DNA from 3 places in the Streptomyces sp. NBC_00259 genome. Region 3 is predicted to be linked to each of the others. Evidence: riboswitches for the same ligand, from Rfam matches in the RefSeq annotation. Region 3 holds a riboswitch; each other region holds the start of a gene.
The links. A riboswitch is a leader RNA that binds a small molecule or an ion and turns the genes downstream of it on or off. The one in region 3 is predicted to bind cobalamin.

Region 1: it holds a riboswitch for cobalamin, as region 3 does, so the genes downstream of both, OG766_RS28820 ((2Fe-2S) ferredoxin domain-containing protein) here and OG766_RS01695 (energy-coupling factor ABC transporter permease) in region 3, are expected to answer to the same signal.
Region 2: it holds a riboswitch for cobalamin, as region 3 does, so the genes downstream of both, OG766_RS07725 (cobalamin biosynthesis protein) here and OG766_RS01695 (energy-coupling factor ABC transporter permease) in region 3, are expected to answer to the same signal.

The regions. Positions count from the first base shown of each region.
Region 1 is NZ_CP108080.1:6,418,534-6,428,092, forward strand. Features, by position in the region: gene OG766_RS28800 (beta-glucosidase) at 1-2,306, shown strand, start outside; gene OG766_RS28805 (SulP family inorganic anion transporter) at 2,415-3,881, opposite strand; gene OG766_RS28810 (carbonic anhydrase) at 3,994-4,602, opposite strand; gene OG766_RS28815 (hypothetical protein) at 4,769-5,167, opposite strand; cobalamin riboswitch at 5,358-5,547, shown strand; gene OG766_RS28820 ((2Fe-2S) ferredoxin domain-containing protein) at 5,586-5,951, shown strand; gene OG766_RS28825 (ABC transporter substrate-binding protein) at 6,112-7,101, shown strand; gene OG766_RS28830 (FecCD family ABC transporter permease) at 7,188-8,243, shown strand; gene OG766_RS28835 (ABC transporter ATP-binding protein) at 8,240-9,124, shown strand; gene OG766_RS28840 (pyridoxal-phosphate dependent enzyme) at 9,093-9,559, opposite strand, start outside.
Region 2 is NZ_CP108080.1:1,712,893-1,722,451, forward strand. Features, by position in the region: gene OG766_RS07705 (alpha/beta hydrolase) at 1-1,045, opposite strand, end outside; gene OG766_RS07710 (class II aldolase/adducin family protein) at 1,107-1,799, opposite strand; gene OG766_RS07715 (inorganic phosphate transporter) at 2,114-3,406, shown strand; gene OG766_RS07720 (hypothetical protein) at 3,419-3,640, shown strand; cobalamin riboswitch at 3,794-3,945, shown strand; gene OG766_RS07725 (cobalamin biosynthesis protein) at 3,977-4,957, shown strand; gene OG766_RS07730 (cobyric acid synthase) at 4,954-6,534, shown strand; gene OG766_RS07735 (putative cobaltochelatase) at 6,573-8,597, shown strand; gene cobO (cob(I)yrinic acid a,c-diamide adenosyltransferase) at 8,597-9,205, shown strand; gene OG766_RS07745 (cobyrinate a,c-diamide synthase) at 9,199-9,559, shown strand, end outside.
Region 3 is NZ_CP108080.1:347,240-356,798, reverse strand. Features, by position in the region: gene OG766_RS01715 (NADPH-dependent 2,4-dienoyl-CoA reductase) at 1-1,824, opposite strand, end outside; gene OG766_RS01710 (energy-coupling factor ABC transporter ATP-binding protein) at 1,923-2,759, opposite strand; gene cbiQ (cobalt ECF transporter T component CbiQ) at 2,756-3,505, opposite strand; gene OG766_RS01700 (energy-coupling factor ABC transporter substrate-binding protein) at 3,512-3,877, opposite strand; gene OG766_RS01695 (energy-coupling factor ABC transporter permease) at 3,874-4,566, opposite strand; cobalamin riboswitch at 4,596-4,815, opposite strand; gene OG766_RS01690 (PTS-dependent dihydroxyacetone kinase phosphotransferase subunit DhaM) at 4,833-5,243, opposite strand; gene dhaL (dihydroxyacetone kinase subunit DhaL) at 5,240-5,836, opposite strand; gene dhaK (dihydroxyacetone kinase subunit DhaK) at 5,860-6,852, opposite strand; gene OG766_RS01675 (MFS transporter) at 6,955-8,409, opposite strand; gene OG766_RS01670 (hypothetical protein) at 8,587-9,213, opposite strand; gene OG766_RS01665 (baeRF3 domain-containing protein) at 9,275-9,559, opposite strand, start outside.

The DNA.
Region 1 (9,559 bases), 6.1 Mb from region 3:
TCGCCCAGCTCTTCGGGGTCTGGGTGGGGGCATCCGACGAGGGCGGCGAAGTCGCCCCGCACCAGCACGACATGGAAGAGGCGGTCGACCTCGAGGAACTGCTGCCGTACGGTCTCGGCCAGCTGACCCGGCCGTTCGGTACGGCACCGGTCGACCCGGCGGCCGGCGCGCTCTCGCTGGCCCGCACCCAGCGGCGGATCGCCGGCGCGAACCGCTTCGGCATCCCGGCCCTGGCCCACGAGGAGTGCCTCGCGGGCTTCGCCACCTGGGGCGCCACCGCCTACCCCGTGCCCCTGTCGTGGGGCGCCACCTTCAACCCCGGGCTGATCCGCGAGATGGCCGCCGCCATCGGCCGCGACATGCGCTCCGTCGGCGTCCACCAGGGGCTCGCCCCCGTCCTCGACGTCGTGCGCGACGCGCGCTGGGGCCGGGTCGAGGAGACCATCGGCGAGGACCCCTATCTCGTCGGCACCGTCGCCACCGCCTACGTACAGGGCCTGGAGTCGGCCGGCATCGTCGCCACGCTCAAGCACTTCGCCGGCTACTCCGCGTCCCGGGCCGGGCGCAATCTGGCCCCCGTCGGCATGGGAGCCCGCGAGCGCGCCGACATCATCCTGCCGCCGTTCGAGATGGCGGTGCGCCAGAGCGGCGTACGGTCGGTCATGCACGCCTACACCGACACCGACGGCATCCCCTCCGCAGCCGACGAGCGGCTGCTGACCGGACTGCTCCGGGACACCTGGGGCTTCACCGGCACCGTGGTGGCCGACTACTTCGGCATCGCGTTCCTCAAGACCCTGCACGGAGTCGCCGGAACCTTCGGCGAGGCCGCAGGCGCCGCGCTCGCCGCGGGTGTGGACGTGGAGCTGCCCACGGTCAAGACGTTCGGCGAACCCCTGCTGGACGCGGTCGCCGAGGGAAGGGTGCCCGAGGCGCTGGTGGACCGTGCCGTACGACGCGTCCTCGTGCAGAAGGCCGAACTCGGCCTGCTCGACCCGGACTGGAGCGCTCTGCCGCCGGCACTCGACGGAGCGGACCCGGACAGCGCCACCGGCCCGGGCCCGGACGCCGGGACGCCGCGCGGCTCGGTGCGCCTGGACTCCGACGACAACCGGGCCCTCGCCCGCCGGGTCGCCGAACAGGCGGTCGTGCTCCTCCACAACGACGGCACCCTGCCGCTGTCCCCGGACCACGCCCCGGAGCGGACCGCGCCTCCCGCCAGGATCGCGCTCATCGGCCCCAACGCCGAGGACCCGACGGCCGTACTGGGCTGCTACGCCTTCCCGGTCCACGTCGGCGTCCAGCACCCCGGGGTCCCGGTCGGGATCGAACTGCCCACCCTGCGCGAGGCGTTGGCGGCCGAGTTCCCCGACAGCGAGATCGTCGTGGCCCGGGGCGCGAGCGTGGACGGCACCGACACCACGGGCTTCGCGGCGGCCGCGGAACTCGCCCGCGGCGCCGACATCGTCATCGCGGCACTCGGTGACCGCGCCGGACTCTTCGGGCGCGGTACCAGTGGCGAGGGCTGCGACGCCGAGTCGCTGGCCCTGCCCGGCGTCCAGCAGCAGCTGCTCGACACGCTCCTCGACACCGGAACCCCGGTCGTGGTCACGCTGCTGGCCGGCCGGCCCTACGCGCTGGGCCGGGCGGCGACCGCGTCGGCCGCCGTCGTCCAGTCCTTCTTCCCCGGCGAGGAGGGCACGCGGGCGATCGCCTCCGTGCTCGGCGGCCGGACCGCGCCGGCCGGCCGGCTCCCGGTCAGCGTCCCGCGTCACCCGGGGGCCCAGCCGTCCACCTACCTGGCGGCACGCCTCGGCCACTCCAGCGAGGTCTCCAGCATCGACCCGACGCCCGCCTTCGGCTTCGGGCACGGCCTGACGTACACCACGTTCGCGTGGACGGACCTGGCCGTGGAGAGCGACGAGGCGACCACGGACGGCGCGTTCGGGCTGGCTTTCACGGTCCGCAACACGGGACCGCGCGAGGGCACCGAGCTGGTGCAGCTCTATCTGCACGACCCGGTCGCCTCCGTGGTCCAGCCCGTGCAGCGCCTCATCGGCTACGCCCGGCTTGAACTCGCTCCGGGCCAGGCCGTACGGGTCCGCTCGACGGTCCCCGCGGACCTGGCCGCCTTCACGGGCCGGGACGGGCTGCGCATCGTGGAACCGGGGAAGCTGGAGCTGCGGTTCGGCGCGTCGAGCACGGACACGCGGCTGACGGCGCGGGTCACGCTCACCGGCCCCGTACGGGAAGTGGACCATCTCCGCGCGCTGCACGCCACGTTCAGCACCGAGCCCGCCGCATAGCCGAACCCGCCGCGAAACCGCCGCCGACGCGTGCACCACTCCTCGTGGTGCACGCGTCGGCGTGCTTCCCGTGGCCGTCCCAGGGGCAGGGCGACGGTCCGCCTGACCTCAGGGAGTCGGCCGGGGCGCCTGCGGCTGTGAGATGTGCGCGTTGCGCTGGTCCGCCCAGCTCTGCAGCGCCGTCATACAGGCGTGGTCCAGGTGGCGTACCCCCGACAGATCGAGCTCGACCTGACGCTGCGGCAGCGCCTCCAGGGTGTCCAGGATGCGCGGCAGCCGCAGGAAGGTGGCATTGCCGGTGAGCCGCACCCGCACCGCGCCCATACCGCTGTCCGAGACGGAGATATGGACATGGGACATCGCCCAGGCGGTCTTGACGACGGCGAGCAGCACACCGATCAGCACGCCCTCGAACATGGTGGTCGTCACGATCGCCCCCGCGGTGACGACCAGGACGACGGCCTCACCCCGGTGGTCGCGCCACAGCGGCGCGAGCTCCTTGAGCGGGATCAGCTTCCAGCCCGCGTGGATGAGGACGCCGGCGAGTGCCGCGGTCGGTACGTAGGACAGCGCCTGCGGCAGGAACGCCGCGAACAGGAGCAGCCAGACGCCGTGCATCACCCGTGACAGCTTCGTCTTGGCGCCCGCCTGGACGTTGGTGGCGCTGCGGACGATGACCGCGGTCATCGGCAGCGCGCCGAGGGCGCCGCAGACGGTGTTGCCCGCGCCCTGCGCCATCAGCTCCTTGTCGTAGTCGGTACGCCGGCCCGTGTGCAGACGGTCGACCGCGCTCGCGCTGAACAGGCTCTCCGCCGAGGCGATCAGGGCGAACGCGATCACGGTGGCCGCGAACCCGACGTTCGCCAGGCGCCCGGCGTCGGCCAGGCCCGGCGGCTGGATCGCCTGGAGCAGCCCGGTGACCTCGACCCGGTGGATCGGCAGGTCGAACACCACGGTCAGGGCGGTCGCCGCGCCCACCGCGACCAGTTGTCCCGGTACGACCCGCATCCTGGCCGGCATACGCGGCCACATGGCGATCAGACGTGCCGTTCCGATGCCCACGGCGAGCGCCAGCAGCGCCGTCTGCGAGGTGACGGTCCGGACGACGAGTTCCGGCAGACCCGCGAGATCGGCGAGGCCGCCGCCCGGCGCCGTGGCGTCGGCCATGGCGTAGAGCTGACCGGCGATCAGGACCAGGCCGATGCCCGCCAGCATGCCCTGGACGACGGCCACGGAGATCGCGCGGAACCAGCGCCCCAGCCTGAGCGCGCCGAGCACGAGCTGCAGCAGCCCGGCGCCCAGCACGATCACGCCGAGGGCGGACAGCCCGTACTCGTGGACCGCCGTGTAGACGAGGACGGTCAGCCCGGCGGCGGGGCCGCTGACCTGGAGACTGCTGCCGGGCAGCAGTCCGGTGACGATACCGCCGACGATGCCGGTGATCAGGCCCAGTTCGGCCGGTACACCGGAGGCGACGGCCACGCCCACGCACAGCGGCAGGGCGACGAGGAAGACGACGAGCGAAGCGGTCAGATCGGCCCGGACGTGGCGCCCGAGCGAAAAGGTCAGGGGCATCTTGGGCATGGCGTTCTCTCGGGGTGAGGAAGGAACGTCGTGGGCGTCCGGGGCGGCGCGGTGTCCGCTGTGGTGGGATTCCCCCCGTCCGGTGCCGGGAGGCCGGCCCGGATCACAGGGGCCGGAAGACGCGGCCGCCGGGCTCGCAGGCCAGGACCTCGCCGGACTCGACCGTGTAGAACCAGGCGTGCAGCCGCAGCCGCCCCGAAGCCAGCCGCCCGGCGACACACGGGTAGGTCCTCAGATGCTCCAGCTGGGTCAGCACATGCCGCTGGGCCGCGGCGACCGGGTCGTCCTCCGGTGGCGCCGCCGGCCCCGGCCCGTCGTGGCCGCCGCGGTGCCCGGCCCGGGTCAGCCAGCGCCGTACCAGCGGCATGCTCCGTACGGTCTGCTCCCGCAGCAGGCCCTGGACGGCGCCGCAGTGGGAGTGACCGCAGACGACGATGTCCGGGACGTCGAGGGCCTCCACGGCGAACTCCAGGCTGCCGGCCACACCGCAGGCCGTGTGCGGCTGCCAGGAGGGAACGATGTTCCCGGCGGTGCGTACCTCGAAGATGTCGCCGGGTGCGGCGCCGGTGAACAGTGAGGGAATCACCCGGGAGTCGGAGCAGGTGATGAACAGCGCCTGGGGCCGCTGGCCCCGCGCCAGCGCGGCGTAGGTGTCCTCTTGCCCCGCGATCCGTGCGGGGAAGTGCCGGGCGTGCTCGATGAGCGACTGCATGGTCGTACCTCGGTCTCTTCGATACGGAAGGGTGTGCGTGCTCGAAGAGGGGCGCACCGCGACGGCCCTGGCGGCGCGTGACAGGCCGCGCGGCGGGCACCGGAGGGTGCCCGGGCACGTCGTCAGGCGGCCGGGGAAGGGCCCGCGTCGGCGGTGCGCCTGCCGATCAGCAGCGGAACGCCTGCAGGTTGCTCAGGCTCGGCGTCGCCGCCGCGCCCGGGTTCCGGGTGTGCCTCGCGGTACTCGCGCAGGGGGCGCCCGGTGGGCTCGCCGTCTCGTCCGGCGCGCTGTTGGCGCCGTTGCCGGGGGCGGCGGGCGCGTGGGCGCCGAGCTGAGAGACACGGGAGAGATGGGTCAGCGGGTCGTACGACTCGTCGTGGTGGTGCGCCGCGCCGTGGGCGCTGATCACCACCACCGTCGTGTGCGGGTTCCTGCTCTCCGCGGCGACGACGGCCGAATCGGCCCGGGGGGCTCCGGGGGCTGCCGGGGTGGCGCAGACCGGTGTCAGGACATGCAGCAGGACCGCACAGATCAGCAGAATGCCCGCTGACACACGTGAGATCACTGCCGGACTCCTTGACGTCATTGCTGCGCAGGGATGAACGTTACCGTCCCTTGTGTTCCGGTTGCGGTTGATTTTCCCGCTGAATGCGCTTTATGCAGTGCTGTCAGCCTGGGCCAGGACTCGATCGGCTGCCACCGGTGGTCGGCCGTTCGCGCTACGGGTAGGGAGCGGGCCCGGGCGTATGACATGACGTTCGTTTCTGCGATGATGTCCCGCGAAAAGGCGACGGCGGAACGAGGAAGCCGGTGTGAATCCGGCGCGGTCCCGCCACTGTGATCGGCGAGCGGATCCCGAACAGACCACTGCCCGGATGCGGGTGGGAAGGCCGGGACGAGCGGTGACCCGAGAGCCAGGAGACTCACGCGGTCGCCTCCTCACGTGACTGGGGCGGATTTCCCCAGAGGGGAGGCTTGTCGTGATGCCCGAGGTGCCATCGCCGCGCGGTCCGGTGCCGTGCCGCGTCGTCGTGTGCCGTGACTGCTGCTGCGGCAGTCCCAAGGTGACCGGTGTCGACCACGCGGAGCAGACCGCGCGTCTCGCCCTGGACGCCCCGGTGCGGATCTCCGACTGTCTCGACGTCTGCGACCAGGCGAACGTGATCGTCGTGCAGCCGTCGGCAGAGGGGCGCGCCGCAGGCGGCCGGGCCGTCTGGTTCGGCCTCGTCAACGACTCCCTCGCGACCGAGGACGTCGCGGCCTGGGTACGGGCGGGCGGCCCCGGTGTCGCCGCGCTGCCGGAGATTCTCGGCCTCTACGCCTTCACCCCGCCACGGCGCGTGCGCTGACGGTCGTCGGCGCCGCCCGCACGCTGCCCGACGCTCCCTTCGTGCTCGCCCCCTTCGTGTTCGGCCCCTGCGTGATCGCGACCTGGGATCGCGACCTCCTGTTCACGACCTTTTGATCACCACTCTCCTGAACAACTCCCCGCGGTGAGAGGACCACCACATGATGGGCAAACGCCCGCTGTCCCTGCTGTCCGCCATGGCCCTGGCGCTGCTGGTCGCCGGTTGCGGCGGCGGCAGCGCCGCCCGTGACGACGCCGCGCCGGCCGGCCCCGCCGAGGGCTTCCCGGTCACCGTCGACAACTGCGGGGTGAAGACGACGTATCAGCGTCCTCCGCAGCGCGCCGTGTCGCTGAACCAGCACGCCACCGAGGTCATGCTGGCGCTCGGGCTGGAGGAGTCGATGGTGGGCACCGCCTACCTCGACGACCGGATCCTCCCCGCGTACCAGGACGCCTATCGCGGGCTCAAGGTGCTCGCGAAGGAGTACCCCTCGTTCGAGGTGCTGCTGTCCGCCGAACCCGACTTCGCCTACGGCGGTTTCGCCAGCACCTTCGACGAGAAGGAGGGGCGCAGCCGCGCCGCGCTCTCCAAGGCGGGCATCAACTCCTATCTGAACGTCGAGGAGTGCCCCTCCGGGCCGGTGACGATGGCGCACATGGACCAGGAGCTCCGCACCGTCGCGAAGATCTTCGGCGTGACGGACCGGGCCGAGCGGGAACTGGACCGGCTGCACGGCACGCTCGACACCGTCGAGCGCGAGCTGGCCGGCGTCACTCCCACAAAGCTCTTCGTGTACGACAGTGGCGACAAGACGGCCTTCACCGCGGGCGGCGCGGGCGTCGGCAACGAGATGATCAAGCGGGCCGGCGGGGCGAACCTCTTCGCCGACCTGGACAAGGCGTTCGGTGACGTGTCCTTCGAGCAGGTGGCCGAGCGCGCCCCCGAGGTCATCGTCATCTACGACTACGGGGACCAGTCGGTCGAGGACAAGAAGAAGTTCCTGCTGGCGAACCCGGCGCTGAAGGACGTGCCCGCGATCAGGAACAAGCGGTTCGCGGTGCTGCCGCTGTCGTCCACCGTGCTGGGTGTCCGGGTGCCCTCGGGCGTCGAGTCCCTGGCCCGCCAGCTCCACGCGGAACGTTTCAGGTGACCGGCACGACGGAATCGACGGAATCGACCGAGGCGACGGGGGCGACCGGCACGACCGGCACGACCGACGCGACGGGGCCGGCCGGCGTGAGCCGGGCGGAGCGTACGGCCGCCGCCCGGCGCCCCGGCGTTCCCTACCCGCTCGTGCTCGCCCTGCTGGCCGCCCTGGTCGTGATCGCGGCGACCGCCGGGATCGCGGCCGGCTCCATCAGCGTCCCGGCCGAGCAGGTCTGGGGCATCCTGCTGCACCGGGTGCATCCGGGCCTGGCCGACCCGACCTGGACCCCGGTCCGGGAGACGATCGTCATCGACGTCCGGCTGCCGCGCGTACTGCTGTCCGGCGTCGTCGGGGCGGGCCTGGCGGTGGCCGGAATGGCGCTGCAGGCGCTCGTCCGCAACCCCCTCGCGGACCCCATGCTGCTCGGGGTGTCGTCGGGCGCCTCGGTCGGGGCGGTGCTCGTCGTCGTCTTCAACGTCGGCCTGTTCGGCGTGTTCTCACTGCCCGTCGCGGCGTTCCTCGGGGCGCTCATCGCCCTGGTCGCCGTCTACTTCCTGGCCCGGTCGGGCGGACGGATGACCACGGTGCGGCTGGTGCTGGCGGGAGTGGCGACGGCCGAGGTGCTCTCCGCGCTGGCGAGCTTCCTGATCGTCACCTCCGACGACCCGCACAAGACCCAGGCGGCACTGCGCTGGATGCTCGGCGGGCTGGCCGGCACGACCTGGACGGTGGTGTGGATCCCCGTCTGCGCGGTCCTGCTCGGCACGGCGGTCCTGCTCGGCGTCTGCCGTCCGCTCAACCTGCTGCTCGCGGGGGAGGAGGCCGCCGTCGCCCTCGGCCTGGACGTACACCGTTTCCGTGCCGCGCTGTTCATCCTGGTCGCCCTCATGATCGGCACGATCGTCGCGGTCAGCGGGCAGATCGGCTTCGTCGGTCTGATCATGCCGCACGTGGTACGGCTGTTCGTCGGTGCCGACCACCGCCGTGCGCTGCCCGCCGCCGCGCTGCTCGGCGCGGCCTTCCTCATCGCCGCGGACCTGGCCGCGCGCACCCTCATGAGCCCCGAGGAGATCCCCGTGGGCATCCTCACCGCCCTCGTCGGCGGTCCCTTCTTCCTGTGGCTGATGCGACGGAGGTCCTCATGACGGACATGGCCACGGACTCGGCCACGGACGCGGGCAGGGGCAGGGGCAGGGGCAGGGGTTCGGACGCGGGCAGGAGCACGACCGCGGCGGCGCCCGGCACGCTGGCCCTGGAGGGCGTGTCGGTCGTCGTCGACGGCACGGTGCTCGTGGACGAGGTGTCCCTGCGGGCGGCGCCCGGCGAGGTGGTCGCGCTCGCCGGGCCCAACGGCGCAGGGAAGTCCACCCTGTTGCGTACGGTGTACCGGGCGCTGCGCCCCACGTCGGGGCGGGTCCTGCTGGACGGCGAGGACGTCCGGCGGATGTCCGGCAAGTCCCTGGCACGCCGGCTCGCGGCCGTCCTTCAGGAGTCCGCCGGGGACTTCGACCTCACGGTGTACGACGTGGTGGCCATGGGCCGCACCCCGCACAAGCGGGCCTTCGAAGGGGACAGCGCCGACGACCGGGCCGTCATCATGGACGCGCTCGCCGAACTCGACGCCGCCGGCCTGGCGTACGCCCCCTTCGGCCGGCTGTCCGGCGGCGAGAAGCAGCGCGTGCTGATCGCCCGCGCGCTCGCCCAGCGCGCGGGGACGATGGTGCTGGACGAGCCGACCAACCACCTGGATCTGCGTCATCAGCTCGACACGCTGCGCCTCGTCCGCCGGCTCGGCGTCACCGCCGTCGTCGCCTTGCACGACCTCAACCTGGCCGCCGCGTTCTGCGACCGGATCTGTGTGATGGCCGGCGGCCGTGTGGTGGCCACCGGGGCACCCGGCGAGGTCCTCACTCCCGCGCTCCTGTCCGAGGTCTACGGCGTCGACGCCGAGGTGGCGGAACACCCCCGCACCGGCGTCCCGCACATCACCCTGCTCACCGGCCCGCCGGGTGCGGGGGGCCCGTGACGGCACCACGGACGCCACCGGCCACCGACCTCGCCGACTCCACCGATGCCACCGACTCCGCCGATGCCACCGCGGAGGCGGGTGCCGGAGCACGGTCCCAGCTCATCCGGCACCAGGGCAGGGCGAGTTCGGCCGGTGCGCTCACCGTGCGCGGCGCGAGGTCCTCGACACGGGCGGCCTCCCGGTGCCGGGCGAAGACGGTGTCCACGTAGCGGTGGCCGGTGTCCGCGGCGAGGAACACGACGGTGCGCGCGGGGTCGTGCTCGCGCTCCCAGCGGGCGGCGAGATAGCCCGCCCCGGTGGACAGCCCCGCGAACACCGCGTGCCGGCGGAGCAGGTCGACGCTGCCCGCGAGCGCCGCCTCGAACGCGAGCCAGTGGACGGTGTCGTACAGCCCGTGGTCGACATTGGCGAACGGGATGGAGCTGCCGATCC
Region 2 (9,559 bases), 1.4 Mb from region 3:
GCGGCACGGTCTGCAGGCTGACCAGGTCGGGGCGGCGGGCGGCCAGCTCCCGGGAGGGGCCCCAGGGGGCGATGGTGTCGTCGGGGCCGTGGAAGACCAGGGCGGGCACGCGCAGGACGGCCGGGTCGGCGGCCGCCCGCAGCCGGTCGCCGTGCAGTCCGGTGCGGCCCTGTGCGGCACGTACGGCGAGGGGCAGCAGGGCGGTCGGCATCCGGCGCGCGGCGGCCAGCGCGCGCAGCGTCGTCTCCCAGTCGAGCACCGGGGAGTCCAGGACGAGCCCCGCGACCCGGTCGCGGAGTGCGGAGTTGGCGGCGGTGTGCAGGGCCATCGAGGCGCCGGTGGACCAGCCGTGCAGGATCACGCGTTCCGCACCGCCACGGACGGCGAAGCGGACGGCCGCGTCGAGGTCGCGCCATTCGGAGTCGCCGAGGTGGCCGAGCCCGTCCGGGGAGGCGGGCGCTCCGGGGTCGCCGCGGTAGGAGACGGCCAGCACGGGCAGCCGCCGCTCGGCCAGGAACGGCATCACGTTCATGGTGTGGTCCCGGGTGGCGCCGAGGCCGTGCACCGCGATGATCCAGGTCGAGCGGGCCCCCGGGACGAACCAGCCGGGCAGGGTGCCGAGTTCGCCGGGGATCTCCACGTCCTCGTAATCGATGCCGAGGGCGCTGCCGGGGGTGCCGGTGTGCACCTGCGGGGTGAGCCGCACCTTGGTGCCGGAGTCGAGGCTGCCGTGCTCGACCCGCTCCAGTCTGCGGACGACGGTGTCGGCGGCGTGCGGCACGTTGTCGAGGACGGGACCGACGACGGCGTGCACGGCGGGCCCGGTGAGGCCGTAGGTGCCGGGGCGGAGCGAGGAGAGGCTGCGGGTGAGGGTGATCCGGCCGGGCCCCGTGGCGTGGACGGTGAGCCGTCCTTCGCCGGGCAGGGGCCGGCCGGTGGGGGCCTTCAGCGCGGCGTCGCTGGCGTAACGGCCGGCCGCGAACGCGGCGGCACCGAGGCCGATGAGGGTGGTGACGGCCGCTGCCGTCGCTGTAGCCGGGCGCACCGTTCCAGTGTGGTGACGTCCTTGCCGGGCTGCCAGTGGACGGGGGCCGGCAGGGGTGATGTCAGCGGGGGCGGCGGGACTGGCCGTATCCGCGGAGCTTGTCGGCCACGTCGCGCAGCTGGGGGCCGGAGAGGAGGGAGGGTTCGCGTCCGGGCAGGGAGCTGGCGGTGAGCCAGAGGCGGCACATCCACTCCAGCTGGGCGGTCCGGTCGTACGCCTGGTCGAGGGAGGCGCCGTAGGTGACGGTTCCGTGGTTCTGGAGCAGGCATCCGGTGCGGTCCTCCAGTGCCCGGAGCATGTTCTCCGCCAGCTCGTCCGTTCCGTAGAGGGCGTACGGGGCGACGCGGACGGGCCCGCCGAGGGCCGCCGCCATGTAGTGGATCAGCGGCAGTTCGGCCACCAGGGTGGAGACGGCGGTGGCGTGCACGGCGTGGGTGTGGACGACGGCGGCGGCGTCCGTGGCGCGATGGACGGCGAGGTGCAGCGGCAGCTCGCTGGTGGGGGTGAGCTCGCCGAGGACCTGCCGTCCGTCGAGGTCGACCCCGACGGCGTCCTCGTCGGCGAGCCGGTCGTAGGGCACTCCGCTGGGGGTGACCAGGACGATGTCGCCGTCGCCGGTGGCGACCCGTACGGAGACATTGCCGGAGGTCCCGACGACGAGGCCGTCCGTGGCGGTTCTGCGGGCGGTGGCCACGAGTTCCGCCCAGGCCCGGGACACCGGTTCCCGTTGCTCTTCGTGCCGCTGCTGTGTCATACGGCGATCGTGTCAGGCCCGGGGGCGGCCGGGGTGACCAGGATCTCTTCCACGGTTCCTCCGCCCGGCCGCGGAGGGTCGTCGTGAGCCGGCGGCGTCGCGGCCGGGGCCGCCCGAAGCCCGGTATACGGCCGATCGAGGAGGGTCCGCACGGGTCTGCCGGGTTTTCGCCGTCTCTCCTCGACGACAAGCGGAGCGGTCGCACTCCACTTGGAGACACCCCAACGCCCGCCCCAGTTCATCTTCCGTTCACCCGGTAACCCTACGTTCACCCAAGCCACTGACGTCCAACTGATTGCCTGGGTATTCGGTCAATGGAGCACATCACCCTGCTGCTCGCGATTGTCGTCGTGACAGCTCTCGTGTTCGATTTCACGAACGGCTTCCACGACACCGCCAACGCCATGGCGACGACCATCTCGACCGGGGCGATGAGACCCAAGGCAGCGGTGGCGATGTCCGCCGTGCTGAACCTGGTCGGCGCGTTCCTGTCCGTCGAGGTCGCCAAGACGATCTCCGGCGGGATCATCAACGAACAGGGCATACGCACGGAAGTGATCTTCGCGGCGCTCGTCGGCGCGATCCTGTGGAACCTCCTGACCTGGCTGCTGGGCCTGCCGTCCAGCTCCTCCCACGCACTGTTCGGCGGCCTCATCGGCGCCGCGGTGATGTCGGCGGGCTTCTCGGCCGTCAACGGCGGCACGATCGTCACCAAGGTCCTGATCCCGGCCGTCGCCGCGCCGCTCGTCGCCGGACTCGCCGCGCTGGTCGCGACGAGGCTGACGTACCGGATCGGCAGCAAGGCCCAGGACCGGGCCACGTCCAAGGGCTACCGCGCCGGCCAGATCGCCTCCGCCGGCCTCGTCTCCCTCGCCCACGGCACCAACGACGCGCAGAAGACCATGGGTGTCATCACCCTGGCCCTGGTCACCGGCGGTGTCCTCGCGCCGGGCTCGAACCCCCCGCTGTGGGTCATCGTCTCCGCCGGTCTCGCGATCGCGCTCGGCACGTACCTGGGCGGCTGGCGCATCATCCGCACCATGGGCAAGGGCCTGACCGACCTCCAGCCGCAGCAGGGCTTCGCCGCCCAGACCAGCGCCGCGACGGTCATCCTGGCCTCCTCGCACCTCGGCTTCTCGCTCTCCACCACCCAGTCCTGCTCGGGTGCCGTGATGGGCGCGGGCCTCGGCCGCAAGGGCGGTGTGGTCCGCTGGTCCACCGCGACCCGGATGTTCGTCGCCTGGGGTCTGACCCTGCCGGCCGCGGGTCTGGTCGGCGCCGGCGCCGAGTTCCTGACCGGCCAGGGCACCTGGGGCATCGCCGCCGTGGCGGTCCTGCTGATCGCGGGCTCCGGGGTCATCTGGTCGCTCTCGCGCCGCAAGCCGGTGGACCACACGAACGTCACGCACGACGAGATCGCCGATGCCGAGCCCGCGGGAGTGGTGACGACCGCCATCGCGGCCGTGACCCCGCCGCCGACCGGTGCCGCCGCCGCGACGACCGCGGCCGAGGGCCTCATGGCCACGATCCCGGCTCCGGCCGCCGAGGCCGCCCCGGCGGCCGCCGCCTCCACGTCCGCAGCTCCGGCGCCCGCCGCCACGGTCTAAGGAAAGAACAGCATGAAGATCGACTGGGCAGCTCTGGGCTCCGTCTTCGGCGTGAGCCTCGTCGTCACCGTCGCCCTCGTGGGCCTGTTCACCCTGGGCGTCGCGGGCCTCTCCAAGCAGGAGGCCGCGGCCGCACAGGGAGGCTCCGCAGGACTCGCCCGCACGGGCGCGTACGCCTGCTTCGCGCTCTGCGCGACGGCGGTGGCCTACGGGATCTATCTGATCGTCGCCTGACGACGCTCACGACACGTCCTCGGTACAGGGGCCGGGCACACCCTCGGGTGGGCCCGGCCCCTGTCGTGTGCGCGCTCCCGCGTGCGCCCCTGCGCGCGGTCCCGTGTGGGCCTCCGCACACTGTCCTGTCGCAGGTCAAGGGCGAGTTGACGGGTGTTCGCGGCCCGTGGTGGACTTCCGGAGCCATTACGGCGGCAGCAGAGGAAGCCGGTGAGAATCCGGCGCGGTCCCGCCACTGTCACGGGTGCGCTCCCCCTCACCGGAGCACCCCGGAGCCAGGAACTCTCTCCCGCCGGTCACGTCGAGCCAGGGCGCGGACCCTGAGTGAGGACGAACATGCCTGCCGAACCGGGGGGCCCGGGCTCGTCATGCCCGGGAATCACGTTCGCGTACGGCGCCGCCGCCGGACTCGCCGGCGACCTGCTCCTCGGTGATCCACGCCGTGGGCATCCGGTCGCCGCGTTCGGCCGGGCGGCCGCCGCGGTCGAACGGATCCTGTGGCGCGACCACCGAGGGTGGGGCGCTCTGCACACGGCGGTGTGCGCCGGTGGCGCGGTCGCCGCCGGCGCGCTGGCCGCCGCTTCCGTACGCCGCTCCCGTACCGCCACGATCGCGCTGACCGCCGCCACCACCTGGGCGGTCGTCGGCGGTACGTCACTGGGCCGTGAGGCCAGGGCGATCGGCGGGGCGCTGACGGCCGGGGACATCGAGCTCGCGAGGGAGCGCCTGCCGCATCTGTGCGGCCGCGATCCCCAGGCGCTGGACGGTCCGGGCATCGCCCGGGCCGTCGTCGAGTCCGTCGCCGAGAACACCTCGGACGCGGTCGTCGGCGCGCTGGTGTGGGGCGCGCTCGGCGGAGTGCCGGGGCTCGCCGGCTTCCGGGCCGTCAACACACTGGACGCGATGGTGGGCCACCGGTCGGCCCGCTACCGGCGCTACGGCTGGGCCTCGGCGCGCCTCGACGACGTCGTGGGCCGGCCGGGGTCCCGGCTCACCGCGGTGCTGGCGACGGTCGCGGGCGGCGATCCGCGCGGTGCCGTACGCGCCTGGCGCGCCGACGCGGCGAAGCACCCGAGCCCCAACGCCGGTCCGGTGGAGGCCTCGTTCGCGGGGTCGCTCGGCGTACGGCTCGGCGGGACACTCTCGTACGGCGGGCGGGTCGAGCACCGGCCCGTGCTCAACGGCGAGGGCCGGGCCGTGGAGGTCGCGGACATCGAACGGGCGGTACGGCTGTCCCGGCGCGTCGGGGTGCTGGCGCTCACGGTGTGCGCGGGCGCGCGCCTCGCCGCCGGAACCATGAGGCGGAGGCGGACATGAGCGGGGGCGGACTGCTGGTCGCCGGCACCACGTCGGACGCGGGCAAGAGCGTCGTCACGGCGGGGATCTGCCGGTGGCTGGTGCGGCAGGGCGTGAAGGTCGCGCCCTTCAAGGGGCAGAACATGTCCCTCAACTCCTTCGTCACCCGCGAGGGGGCGGAGATCGGCCGGGCCCAGGCCATGCAGGCGCAGGCGGCCCGCGTGGAGCCCTCGGCGCTGATGAACCCGGTGCTGCTGAAGCCGGGCAGCGACCGCTCCAGCCAGGTCGTGCTGATGGGCAGGCCGGTGGGCGAGCTGAGCGCGCGCGGCTACCACGGAGGCAGGCAGAAGACCCTGTTCGAGCCGGTCGTGCAGTGTCTGGAGGAGCTGCGGCGCACCTACGACGCCGTGATCTGCGAGGGCGCGGGAAGCCCCGCCGAGATCAATCTGCGCCGCACCGACATCGTGAACATGGGTATCGCGCGGGCCGCGCGCCTGCCCGTACTGGTCGTCGGCGACATCGACCGCGGCGGGGTGTTCGCGCAGTTCTTCGGTACGACGGCGCTGCTGGATGCGGAGGACCAGAAGCTGGTCGCGGGCTATCTGGTCAACAAGTTCCGCGGCGATGTGACCCTCCTGGAGCCCGGCCTGGAGATGCTGCACGGGCTCACCGGGCGACGGACGTTCGGCGTGCTGCCGTACACGCACGGCCTCGGCATCGACGAGGAGGACGGGCTGCGGGTGTCGCTGCGCGGCTCCGTGCGCGAGTCGGTGGTGGCATCGCCGGTCGGCGAGGACGTGCTGAGGGTCGCCGTCTGCGCCGTACCGCTCATGTCCAACTTCACGGACGTGGACGCGCTGGCGGCCGAACCGGGCGTCGTCGTGCGCTTCGTCGACCGCCCCGAGGAGCTGACCGACGCCGACCTGGTGATCGTGCCGGGCACGCGCGGGACCGTGCGCGCCCTGGAGTGGCTGCGTGCGCGCGGTCTCGCGGACGCGCTGGCGCGGCGCGCGGCGGACGGCCGGCCGGTGCTCGGCATCTGCGGCGGCTACCAGCTGCTCGGTGAACACATCGACGACGAGGTCGAGTCGCGTGCGGGTGCCGTGACCGGGCTCGGACTGCTGCCGGTCCGGGTGCGGTTCGCGCGCGAGAAGACCCTCACCCGGCCGTCCGGCCAGGCCCTGGGCCAGCCCGTGGAGGGGTACGAGATCCATCACGGCGTCGCCGAGGTCCTGGGCGGAGAACCGTTCCTCTCCGACGGCCATGGACACGGTCTGGACGGCTGCCGGGCCGGATCGGTCTGGGGCACCCACTGGCACGGCTCCCTGGAGAGCGACGGCTTCCGCCGGGCGTTCCTGCGAGTCGTCGCCGCGGCGGCGGGCCGCCGCTTCGTCCCCGCCCCCGACACCTCCTTCGCCGCCCTGCGCGAGGAACAGCTCGACCGTCTCGGCGACCTCATCGAGGAACACGCCGACACGGACGCGCTGTTGCGCCTGATCGAGGGCGGCGCGCCCTCGGGCCTGCCGTTCATCGCACCGGGGGCGCCCGCCCTCCCCGGTGCCCCCGACGCCGGAACCACCCCTGGAGCCGCACAGTGAGCAACGCACCCCACTATCCGTTCACGGCGATCGTCGGGATGGACGATCTGCGGCTCGGGCTCCTGCTGAACGCGGTCAGCCCGGCCGTCGGCGGCGTGCTCGTGCGCGGCGAGAAGGGCACGGCCAAGTCGACCGCGGTGCGTGCCCTCGCGGCGCTGATGCCGGACGTCGACGTCGTCGCGGGCTGCCGGTTCTCCTGTGCTCCCGGCGCGCCGGACCCCGGGTGCCCGGACGGCCCCCACGAGCCGGCCGCCGGTACGGCACGGCCGGCGCGGATGGTCGAACTGCCCGTCGGCGCCTCGGAGGACCGGCTCGTCGGCGCACTCGACATCGAGCGGGCGCTCGCGGACGGGGTGAAGTCGTTCGAGCCGGGTCTGCTCGCGGACGCCCACCGTGGGGTGCTGTACGTCGACGAGGTCAACCTCCTCCACGACCACCTGGTGGACCTGCTGCTGGACGCCGCCGCGATGGGCGCCTCGTACGTGGAGCGCGAGGGTGTGTCCGTACGGCATGCCGCGCGTTTCCTGCTCGTCGGCACGATGAACCCTGAGGAGGGCGAGCTGCGGCCGCAGTTGCTCGACCGGTTCGGGCTGACCGTCGAGGTCGCCGCCTCGCGGGAGCCGGAGCAGCGGGTGGAGGTCGTGCGGCGCAGGCTCGCCTACGACGACGACCCGGCGGCCTTCGCGGCCCGCTGGGCGGACGAGGAGACAGCGCTGCGCGAGCGGATCGTGACCGCGCGGTCGCTGCTGCCGCGGGTGGAGCTCGGCGACGCGGCGCTGCGTCAGATCGCGGCGACCTGCGCGGCGTTCGAGGTGGACGGCATGCGGGCCGACATCGTCATGGCGCGGACGGCGACGGCGCTGGCCGCATGGGCGGGGCGTACGGACGTGGCCGAGGAGGACGTACGCCGGGCCGCGCTCCTCGCACTGCCCCACCGGCGCCGGCGCAACCCCTTCGACGCGCCCGGGCTCGACGAGGACAAACTCGACGAGACCCTGGAGCAGTTCGGCGGGAACGACCAGCAGGACCCCGAGCCCGATCCGGACCCGGACGGGGGGCCGGACGGCCCCGACGGCGGTCCCGACGGCGGAGGCGGCATCCCGCCGCAGGGCCAGGGGCCGGATTCCGGCCCGCCCGAGCGGCGGGAGAACGAGCCGGCCGAGGCCCCGGCGGGAGGACCGGGCGCGGGCGAGCAGGCCGCCGTACGGGCCGCCGAGCCGTTCCGTACGAAGATGCTCAGCGTGCCGGGGCTCGGCGAAGGGGCCGCGGGGCGGCGCTCCCGCGCCCGTACCGAGCACGGCAGGACCACCGGCGCGCGCCGGCCCCGGGGAGCGCTCACCAAGCTGCATCTGGCGGCGACCGTGCAGGCAGCGGCGCCGCACCAGCGGGCGCGGGGCCGTTCGGGTCCCGGCCTCGTGGTCCGCCGGGACGATCTGCGGCAGGCCGCCCGCGAGGGCCGTGAGGGCAATCTCGTGCTGTTCGTCGTGGACGCCTCCGGCTCCATGGCGGCCCGCCGGCGCATGAGTTCCGTGAAGGGCGCGGTGCTCTCGCTGCTGCTGGACGCGTACCAGCGCCGCGACAAGGTCGGTCTGGTCACCTTCCGCGGCACCGGCGCGGACGTGGCGCTGCCGCCGACGTCCTCCGTGGACGCGGCCGCCGCGCGCCTGGAGGAACTGCCGACGGGCGGGCGGACCCCGCTGGCCGCCGGACTGCTCAAGGCGCACGACGTACTGCGCGTGGAGCGGCTGCGCGATCCTTCGCGCCGGGCGCTGCTGGTGGTGGTCACCGACGGCCGCGCGACCGGCGCACGGGGCGCCGACGCCGTGGCGCTCGCGTCGCGCGCCGCGCGGCTGCACGCGGCAGAGGGCACCGCGGCAGTGGTCGTGGACTGCGAGACGGGGCCGGTACGGCTCGGCCTCGCCGGGAATCTCGCCCGTGAACTCGGCGGCACCGCCGTCACCCTGGACGACCTGCGGGCCGAGAGCATCGCCGGGCTCGTCAGGGACGTACAGGCGGCGAGCACGCCGGGCAACAGCACCGTACGCAACAGGAGGGCAGCGTAGTGCCGCAGGGACAGCCGGCCGTCGTTCCGGACGACGGACTCACCACCCGCCAGCGCCGTAACCGCCCACTGGTGATGGTGCACACGGGCATCGGCAAGGGCAAGTCGACCGCCGCCTTCGGGATGGCGCTGCGCGCCTGGAACCAGGGCTGGCCGGTCGGGGTGTTCCAGTTCGTCAAGTCGGCGAAGTGGAAGGTCGGCGAGGAGAACGCGCTGAAGGTCCTCGGCGCGAGCGGCGAGGGCGGCACGGTCGACTGGCACAAGATGGGCGAGGGCTGGTCCTGGATCCAGCGCGCCCCCGCGGAGGGCGAGCAGTCCCACGAGGACAAGGCGCGTGAGGGCTGGGAGCAGGTCAAGCGCGATCTGGCGGCGCAGACCTACAGGTTCTACGTCCTCGACGAGTTCGCGTATCTGCTGCACTGGGGCTGGCTCGACACCGCGGAGGTGATCCAGGTGCTGCGGGAGCGGCCCGGCACCCAGCACGTGGTGATCACCGGCCGCAACGCTCCGCAGGAGCTGCAGGACTTCGCCGATCTCGTCACCGACATGTCCAAGGTCAAGCATCCGATGGACGCGGGCCAGAAGGGCCAGCGGGGCATCGAGTGGTAGCACGTCTCGTCATCGCCGCCCCGGCGTCGGGCAGCGGAAAGACCACCGTCGCGACCGGCCTGATGGCCGCCTTCGCGGCGCGTGGTCTCGCCGTGTCCCCGCACAAGGTGGGCCCCGACTACATCGACCCGGGGTACCACGCCCTCGCGACCGGTCGCCCCGGCCGCAACCTCGACGCCTACATGTGCGGTACGGACCTGATCGCTCCGCTCTTCGCGCACGGTGCGCGCGGCTGCGAACTGGCCCTGATCGAGGGCGTGATGGGGCTGTACGACGGCGCGGCGGACGCCGGTGAACTGGCGTCGACTGCCCAGGTCGCGAAACTGCTGCGCGCACCGGTGGTGCTGGTCGTGG
Region 3 (9,559 bases):
CTCGTCGTCGATCCGGTCGTACGTCGCCCCGGCGACCATCGTGACGCCCCGGTGCCTGAGCTCCGTGCGGTGGATCCAGCCGGTGGTCTTGCCGAGGCCCGCGCCGACCTTGGACGTCTTGCGCTGCAGCAGATGCACCTGACGCGGCGGCTTCGGCCGCTCCGGCGCACGCAGCCCGCCGGGCGTCGCGTAGCCCGTGTCGACGCCCCACTGCCGGAAGTACGTCTCCGGGTCGAGGCTCGCGCCCTCGCCGCCGTCGGTGAGGAACTCCGCGACGTCGAAGCCGATTCCGCCGGCGCCGACGACGGCCACGCGCTCACCGACCTCCGCGCCGTCACGCAGCACATCGAGGTAGCTGACGACGCTCGGGTGGCCGACGCCCTCGATCGCGGGAGTACGGGGGGTGACGCCGGTGGCGACGACGATCTCGTCGTAGCCGGTCAGCAGCCCGGACGTGACGTGGGTCCCCAGCCGCACCTCCACTCCGCGCAGCCGGAGCTGCGTGCGGAAGTAGCGGAGCGTCTCCTCGAACTCCTCCTTGCCCGGCACCCGCTTGGCGATGTTCAGCTGCCCGCCGATCTCCTCGGCGGCGTCGAAGAGCGTCACCTCGTGCCCGCGTTCCGCCGCCGACACCGAGAAGGCGAGACCGGCCGGCCCGGCCCCGACGACGGCCAGGCGCTTCTTCCTCCGGGTGGGGGAGAGGACCAGCTCGGTCTCGTGGCAGGCGCGCGGATTGACCAGGCAGGAGGTGATCTTCCCGCTGAAGGTGTGGTCGAGGCAGGCCTGGTTGCAGCCGATGCACGTGTTGATCGCGTCGGCGCGGTCCTCGCGGGCCTTCGCGACGAACTCCGGGTCGGCGAGGAAGGGCCGTGCCATCGACACCATGTCCGCGCGGCCCTCGGCGAGCAGTTGCTCGGCCACCTCGGGGGTGTTGATCCGGTTGCTGGTGACGAGCGGCACCGAGACCGCCCCCATCAGCTTGCGCGTCACCCAGGTGTACGCCCCTCGCGGCACCGAGGTCGCGATCGTCGGGATGCGCGCCTCGTGCCAGCCGATGCCGGTGTTGATGATCGTCGCGCCGGCCGCCTCGATCTCCTTGGCGAGCGCGACGACCTCGTCGAACGACGAGCCGCCGGGCACCAGGTCGAGCATCGAGAGGCGGTAGATGATGATGAAGTCCTCGCCGAGGCGCTCGCGGGTGCGGCGGACGATCTCGCGCGGGAAGCGGGTCCGGTTCTCGTACGAGCCGCCCCAGCGGTCGTCGCGGCGGTTGGTGGCGCCGGCGATGAACTCGTTGATGAGATAGCCCTCGGAGCCCATGATCTCGACGCCGTCGTAGCCCGCGGACTTCGCCAGCTCCGCGGCCCGTACGTAGTCCTCGACCGTCTGCTCGACCTCCTCGTCGGTGAGGGCGTTCGGCACGAACGGGCTGATCGGCGCCTGGAGCGCGCTGGGCGCGACGAGCTGCGGGTGGTACGCGTACCGGCCGAAGTGCAGGATCTGCATGGCGATCCGGCCGCCCGCCTCGTGCACGGCCGCGGTCACCGTGCGGTGCTGCGCGGCCTCCGCCTCGGTGGTGAGCTTGGCGCCGCCGTCGTACGGCCGTCCCGCGTCGTTGGGGGAGATCCCGCCGGTCACGATCAGGCCGACGCCCCCGCGCGCACGGGCGGCGTAGAAGGCCGCCATGCGCTCGAAGCCGTTCTCCGCCTCTTCCAGGCCGATGTGCATCGATCCCATCAGCACCCGGTTCGGGAGCGTGGTGAACCCGAGGTCGAGCGGGCTCAGCAGATGCGGGTACGGGCCCGGGGTGGGGGTCGGGGTCATCGGGGGTTCCTCCTCGCGCAACGGGCGTCGACCCCCTTTGTAGACGCCGGACCCCTCGTTGTGCAACAAGTTGCACAACGAGGCCGGGGTGAGATGCGCTACGCCGGCACCGCCCAGCGGCCCAGCTCCTCCGCCGTCCGCGGCCCCGGGGCGTCCGCGGCCAGCAGCCCGTGCGCACGCAGCACCTCCGCCGCCGCCATCGCCCACGGCCGCCGCAGCCGCGCCGCGTCCAGCAGCTCCCCGTCGGCCAGCAGCCCGGCGACCGGCCCCGTCCGCAGCCCCGAGGGGGACAGCACGGCGGCGTCGTCGGCCCACCGCAGTGCCAGATCCACGTCGTGCGTGGCCATCACCACGGTCGTACCGCCCTCCCTGAGCCGTCCGAGCACCGCCAGGAGGCGCTCCTGGCCGTGCGGATCGAGCCCCGCGGTCGGCTCGTCCAGGACCAGCACCCGGGGCCGCATCGCCACGGCACCCGCGATCGCCGCCCGCTTGCGCTGCCCGTAGGAGAGGAGATGCGTCGGCCGGTCCTCCAGCGCGGCGATGTCCAGCGCCTCCAGCGCCTCGGCGACCCGCGCCCGTACCTCCTGCTCCGGCAGGCCCAGGTTCATCGGCCCGAACGACACGTCCTGCCCGACCGACGCGGCGAACAGCTGATCGTCCGGGTCCTGCACGACCAGCTGCACGGTCGTCCTGAGCCGGGTCAGCCCCTTGCGGTCGTACGTCACCGGCTCGCCGTCCAGCAGCAGCCGGCCCTCGGCGCACCGCAGCCCGCCGCTGAGCAGCCGCATCAGGGTCGTCTTGCCGCTGCCGTTGCGGCCGAGCAGCGCCAGCGACCGGCCGGCGGCCACGGCGAAGTCGACGCCCCTGAGCACCGGCGGGCCCTCCGCGTACGCGAATCCCGCGCCGGCCAGCTCCACCACGGGCGATGTGTTCACAGGACGGACCTTTCCAGGACGAAGGTGAGGGCGACGATCCCGGCCAGCAGCCCGGCGGTGGCCGCCAGGAAGCGCGCGGACACCGTCGCCTGCGGCACCAGCACGCGCAGCGTCCCGTCGTAACCGCGCCCGGCCAGGCCCGTGTGGAGCCGCTGGGCCCGGTCGAAGGCCCGCACGAAGGCGGTGGCGCCGAGCCCGGCGAGGGAACGCCACGTGGCCGCCCGGGAGGTGTGCCCGAGCCTGGCGGCCTGCGCCTCACGGATCCGGTGGACCCCGTCCAGCAGCAGGAAGCTGATGCGGTACATGACGAGCGCGACATCGACCACCGGCGCCGGAACACCCGCCCGTACCAGTCGTGGCAGGACGTCGGAGACGGGAGTGGTGAACGCGAACAGCAGCACGCCGAGCGAGGCGGCCGACGTCCGCAGCAGCAGTTCGCCCGCGTGCACCGGGCCGCCCGGCGCGAACGCCACGAAGCCGTCCGGGCCGCCGACGGCGAACAGCAGCGGCACCGCACCCGTCACGCAGAAACCCAGCGGAACACGCCACGCCCGCCACAGCTGCCGCGGCGCCACCCCTGCCGGGCCGAGCAGCACCGCGAGCGCGGCGGCGGCGACCAGCACGGCACCCGGCCACGGCGGCAGTGAGATCGCACAGACCGTCAGCCCGAGTCCCAGCGCCGCCTTCTCGCAGGGGTGGCGGCGGCGCCAGCGACTGCTGTGCGCCGCCGCGTCGATCGGCAGCATCGGTGATCAGGCAGCGGGACCGTCGGAGGGGACGGCTGCCCGCGACGCGTCCCCGGGAGCGGCCGCCGCGGCACGGGCCTCGCCCTGACGGCGGCCCTTGCGCAGCCCGAAGTAGTAGGCCAGGACCCCCGCGCCGAGCGCCGCCTGCAGGGCGAACAGCGCCGATTCGACCTCGCCGGACGGGGGCTCGTACAACGGGGAGAACCACGGCTCGTAGTCCGGCGCGATCTCGGTGATCGCCGTCTCCGCCTCGGCGTCCGCGCCGGCGAAGGGCTCCTCCTTGTGGTCGCCCAGTCCCAGCACGAGCGGGAACACGGCCAGCGCGGCCACGATCACCAGCAGCAGCGTGTTGATCTTCGCGTTACGGCTCATCGGACCGCGGCCTCCTTCTTGTTCCCACCCTGGAGCAGCACACCGAGCCGGGTCAGCTCACCCTTGCTCGACTGGACGAGGAGACGCATCACCAGCACGGTGAGCAGGCCCTCGCTGACCGCCAGCGGGATCTGGGTGATCGCGAAGATGCCGCCGAACTTGGCGAGTGCGCCGGCGAAGCCGCTGCCCGGGTCGGGGAACGCCAGCGCCAGTTGCACACTGGTGACGCAGTACGTGGACAGATCCGCGACGAACGCGCCGAAGAACACGCTCACCATCAGCGGCAGTTCGAACCGCCGCAGCAGCCGGTACACCGCGTACCCGGCCCAGGGCCCGACGATCGCCATGGAGAAGGCGTTGGCGCCGAGCGTGGTGAGCCCGCCGTGGGCCAGCAGCAGCGACTGGAACAGCAGGGTGATCGTGCCCAGTACCGCCATGATGGGTGGTCTGAACAGGATGGCGCCGAGTCCCGTACCGGTCGGATGGGAGCAACTCCCGGTCACGGACGGGATCTTCAGCGCGGAAAGGACGAAGGTGAAGGCCCCGGAGGCGCCGAGCAGCAGCGTCGACTCGGGATGGGCCTTGACCTCACGGGTGAGCGCCCGGACGCCGTGGACGACGAAGGGGGCGGACGCGGCGCCCCAGGCGGCCGCGTGCAACGGGGGCAGATACCCCTCGGCTATGTGCATGGTCGGGAGACCCTCTCCAACACCTCGTGGATGGACAACGCGCCTTGGCCGGTCTCCTGGCTGACGGGTCAATCCGCCCGGGCTCCGCCTTCCCGGACGCCGCGGTCTCCCGCGGCGGTCCAGTGGCTTCCTTGCGGATGGAGCCGGACTTCCCGATCACAGTGGCGAGGGCCGCACCGGTACCGCACCGGTTTCCCGTTCACCAAGGCGGTGCGACATTAGTGCTTTGACCAGGTACATCACAAGCCGCGCACGGATGCGCGCCGTCACACCTTGTGGTACGAGTACGCTTCCTCGGCCGCCGCCTCCACTTCGTCCAGAGCGCCGCCCGCCGCCGCGGTGACCACCGCGGCGACCGCGCCCTCGACGAACGGCGCGTCCACGAGCCGGGTCCCCTCCGGCAGTTCGCCGCCCTCGGCCAGCAGCGACTTCACCGTCAGCACGGCGCTGCCGAGATCGGCCAGTACGGCCACGCCCGCGCCCCGGTCGACCTCCCGCGCCGCGGCGGCGATCAGCTCCGAGCTGGTGCCGAGCCCTCCGTCCGGCAGCCCGCCCGCGGGCGCGAGAGGCACCGAAGCGGCGCCCCCGGCGAGGCCCCGCGCGAGTTCGGCGACGGACACGGCGAGCTGAGCGCTGTGCGACACGAGGACGATGCCGACCTGACCCGCCGCACTCACCGCGCCACCTCCTCGAGCGCCGCGATCAGCAGCGCGGAGGACGTCGCCCCCGGGTCCTGGTGCCCGATGCTGCGCTCGCCCAGATAGCTCGCCCTGCCCTTGCGCGCCAGCATCGGCACGGTCGCGAGCGCGCCCTCCTCGGCGGCCGCCCGGGCGGCCGCGAACGACTCGTCCAGCGCCGCGGCCGCCGGCTCCAGCGCGTCCAGCATCGTCTTGTCCCCGGCCTTGGCGCCGCCGAGCTGGGCCACGGCGGCGATCCCGGCCCGCAGGGCTTCGCCGAGCTGCGCCGGGGACACCTCGGGATCGTCGCCCAGGGCCTTGCCGGCCCGCCGCAGCAGCGTCCCGTACAGAGGGCCCGAGGCCCCGCCGACCGTCGAGATCAACTGCCGTCCGGACAGCGTCAGTACGGCGCCCGGGGTGTCCGGCGCGTCCTTCTCCAGAGCGGCCGTCACCGCGGTGAAACCGCGCTGCATGTTGATGCCGTGGTCGGCGTCCCCGATCGCGGAGTCGAGTTCGGTCAGCCGGCCGGCCTCCCGGCCCACGGCGTCGGCGGCGGCCGTCATCCAGCGGCGGAAGAAGTCCGTGTCGAGCACAATGTCTCCTTCGTTTCCCATGGTCAGCGGCCCCAGCGCAGTCCGGGCGTCGACACGGGGGCGTCCCACAGCCGCAGCAGTTCCTCGTCCGCCTCGCACAGCGTCACCGAGCAGCCGGCCATGTCGAGCGAGGTGACGTAGTTCCCGACCAGGGTCCGCGCCACCGGCACGCCGCGCTCGGCCAGCACCCGGTGCACCTCCGCGGTGAACCCGTACAGCTCCAGCAGCGGTGTCGCTCCCATCCCGTTCACCAGCGCCAGCACCGGACTGGACGGCTGCAGGTCCTCCAGGACGGCGTCCACCGCGAAGTCCGCGATCTCCCGCGAGGTCATCATCGGCCGTCGCTCACGGCCCGGCTCGCCATGGATGCCGATCCCCAACTCCAGCTCGCCGGACGGCAGGTCGAACGTGGGCGAGCCCTTGGCCGGCGTCGTGACCGCGCTGAGCGCCACACCGAAGCTCCGCGAGCGCTCGTTGGCCCGGCGGGCGACGGCCTCGACCTGTTCCAGCGGTGCGCCCTCCTCGGCCGCCGCACCCGCGATCTTCTCGACGAACAGCGTCGCGCCCGTCCCGCGCCTGCCCGCCGTGTACAGACTGTCCGTGACCGCCACATCGTCGTTGACCAGCACCTTGGCGATCTGGACGCCCTCGTCCTCGGCGAGCTCCTGGGCCATGTCGAAGTTCAGCACGTCGCCGGTGTAGTTCTTGACGATGAACAGCACCCCCGCCCCGCTGTCCACGGCGGCCGCCGCCCTCGCCATCTGATCCGGCACGGGCGAGGTGAAGATCTCGCCGGGGCATGCCGCCGAGAGCATCCCGGGCCCGACGAAGCCGCCGTGCAGGGGCTCGTGCCCGGAGCCGCCGCCCGACACCAGCGCCACCTTGCCGGCGACCGGCGCGTCCGCCCGCACCACGACCCTGTTCTCGACGTCCACCCTCAGGTCGGGATGCGCCGCGGCCATCCCGCGCAACGCGTCCGCGACGACCGTCTCGGGGACATTGATGAGCATCCTCATGGGAACCTCCTGATGAGACTGGTGACGATCACTGTGGACGGTGTCTTCTCAGGTCGGACCGTGCCGGCACCGTGCCGTACGCCCTGGCCCTGCCAGTATCGGCTACGGCGGCGCCACGCGGGGGGCGACGGCGGAGGCTTCCCGGCCGGAGAGCTCTTCGAGCGACCGGCCCGCCGGTTCGATACGGAAGAGCAGAGTGACCACGAAGGCCAGCGCGCTGGTCGCCGCGATCCCGTACAGGAGCGCGCTCGCTCCGATGTCCGCCAGCAGTACGGGGAAGAGGAACGTGCCCAGCGCGGCACCGAGCTTCCCGCAGCCGGCCGCGAAGCCATGACCCCCGGCCCGCACTTCGGCGGGGAAGACCTCGGCGGGCAGGGCGAACGTCGTGGCGTTCGGGCCCATGTTCATGAAGATGTTGAACAGGGCGAAGCCGGTGAAGACCAGGACGAGGTGTGACCCGGAGCCACCGGTGAGCTGACCCGACACGGCGAGGAGACAGAGCGCGCACGTCATCATCGCGAATCCGGCGAGCTGGAGGGGAACCCGTCCCACCCGGTCGACCAGGACGATCGCCAGTACGAACCCGACCACGAGGAAGACATCCAGGGCGGCCGTGCCCTCGGTGGACGCGATGTCGTCCGCGATGAACGTGGCGTTCGCGCCGCCGAGAGCCAGGCCGGCCAGCAGTGTGGGGGTGAAGATGCCCACGCCGTAGGTCGCGATGTCCATCAGGAACCAGGGCACGGACGTGAAGACGGTGCGCCGCGCCAGACGACGCGAGAACAACTGGGGCTGGACGAAGGCCCTCAGCCCCTCCGGCGGTGGCGCGTCGCGCTCCCGGTCCGTCTCCGCGATGTGGACCGGCTGCCCGGTCAGCACCTCCGCGACCTCGCGGGCCTCGCGCTCATGGCCGTTGCGGGCGAGCCAGCGCGGGCTCTCGGGCATGTTGCGCCGCAGCGCGATGATCAGCAGGGCGGGCAGCGCACCGAACCCGAGCATGAGGCGCCAGGAGTCCAGGTCGGGCAGGACGAGGAGGATCACCACACCGGCCACGGCTCCGAGGAGGATGCCGGCGGCCTGCAGGCTGAACGCGCCCACCAGCCAGCGTCCGCGGTTGCGGGACGGCAGGATCTCGGCGAGATAGCTGGCCGCGATGGGATAGTCCAGCCCGACCGCCACCCCGAGCAGCAGCCGGAAGGCGATCAGGGACCAGATGTCCCACGCGCAGGCGCACAGCACCGAGAAGACGACGAACATCCACAGGTCGATCCGGAAGATCCGACTGCGGCCGATGCGGTCGCCGAGCGGCCCCAGCAGAGCGGCGCCGAGGGCGGCCCCCACGATCGCCGCGGCCGACAGCAGTCCCTGTTCGGCCGGGCTCCCGTCGAACTCCTTCGAGATCAGGGGGTTGGCGACCCCGATGATGAAGAAGTCGAAGCCGTCGAGCATGATGCCCAGTCCGGCCAGCAGCCAGAACCTCCGGTGCAGACGTGAGATCGGTGCGCTGTCGAGTGCAGCGCCGAGCGAGCGCGATCCGCCGGGGGATCGGTTGATCACCTCGGGCACAGTGGACGACCCCCAGAGCGGTCGAGAACGGTCTGCGACGACCCGCAGGATGCTCCCGCGGGACTGCGGCGCACGGCCGGTACGAGTGAAGGCCACCGGATGCGGTGGATCAACGTGCCACGCTGGCACGGGACCCGGGCCACCCGGGCGCCACCCGCGAACCCCGGGTCAGTACCGCTGCGCCTTGGCGACCGTCGGGGTCAGCGTGGTGTCGGCCGGCTTGCGGCTGATGGCCAGGGGCTGAGCCTGCTCACCGGGTGCGAGGTCCTTCGCTCCGACGATCCGGCTCTCCACGACCTTCCCGGAGGAGTCCTTGAAGTCGACCTGCACCGCGTAGGAAGCCTGTGCGTCCGTGCGGTTGGTGATGCTGACGACGACGACCTGCAGGCCGCCGGTGTCGGCCGTCGGCCGCCCCGTGAGGGCCACGTCGGACCGGGCGTTGCCACCGCCCTGCAGGTTCTTCAGCCGCGCCTCGGCATCCTTGGCGGCCTGTGACGCCTCGTCGGAGACCCGGGCCTCGAACGAGGAGGCGGCGGCCGACGCGGACGAGGCCGCGGCGGAGGCCCGGGCGCGGGCCGACGCCTCGAGCGAGGCCAGCGCCGAGGCCGCCGTGCCGGTGAAGGACGCCGTGTCGGGCGGGGTGGGCCGGGGGCTGAACGGTGAACTGGTCCCCGAATCGCCACCCTCGGTGCTGCACGAGACCAGTGCGGCCGCGCCCGATGCCGTCACGACCAGCGTCAGCACGGCCGCCGCCAACTGCCGCCCGAGGGAGAGGTTCTTCCGGCACGCAGACATGTGTGCCCGTCCTTTCACTGCTGGGGTCCGGTCCGCCCCTCAGAAGCGCGAGGCGCCCGCGTCAGTAGCGCAACGTGCTCGCGATGCCGCCCATGCCGGTGAGCGTCCCGTCGGGGACGAAGCGCACCTGAGCGCCTGTGTCGAGTGACTTCTCGACGATCTCGTCGACGATGTCGTCGAGGGCGTCCAGATCGCCGGGGTCGGCCGGCAGGAGATGGCCACCCGAGTCGCGTACGGTCTCGCGGTAGTTCTCCTCCACGGCGAGCAGTGCGACCCGGCCCGACTCCACGTTCTGGTGGATCTCGTCGACCCCTGCGGCGAAGGCGCGCCTGCCACGGGCTTTGTC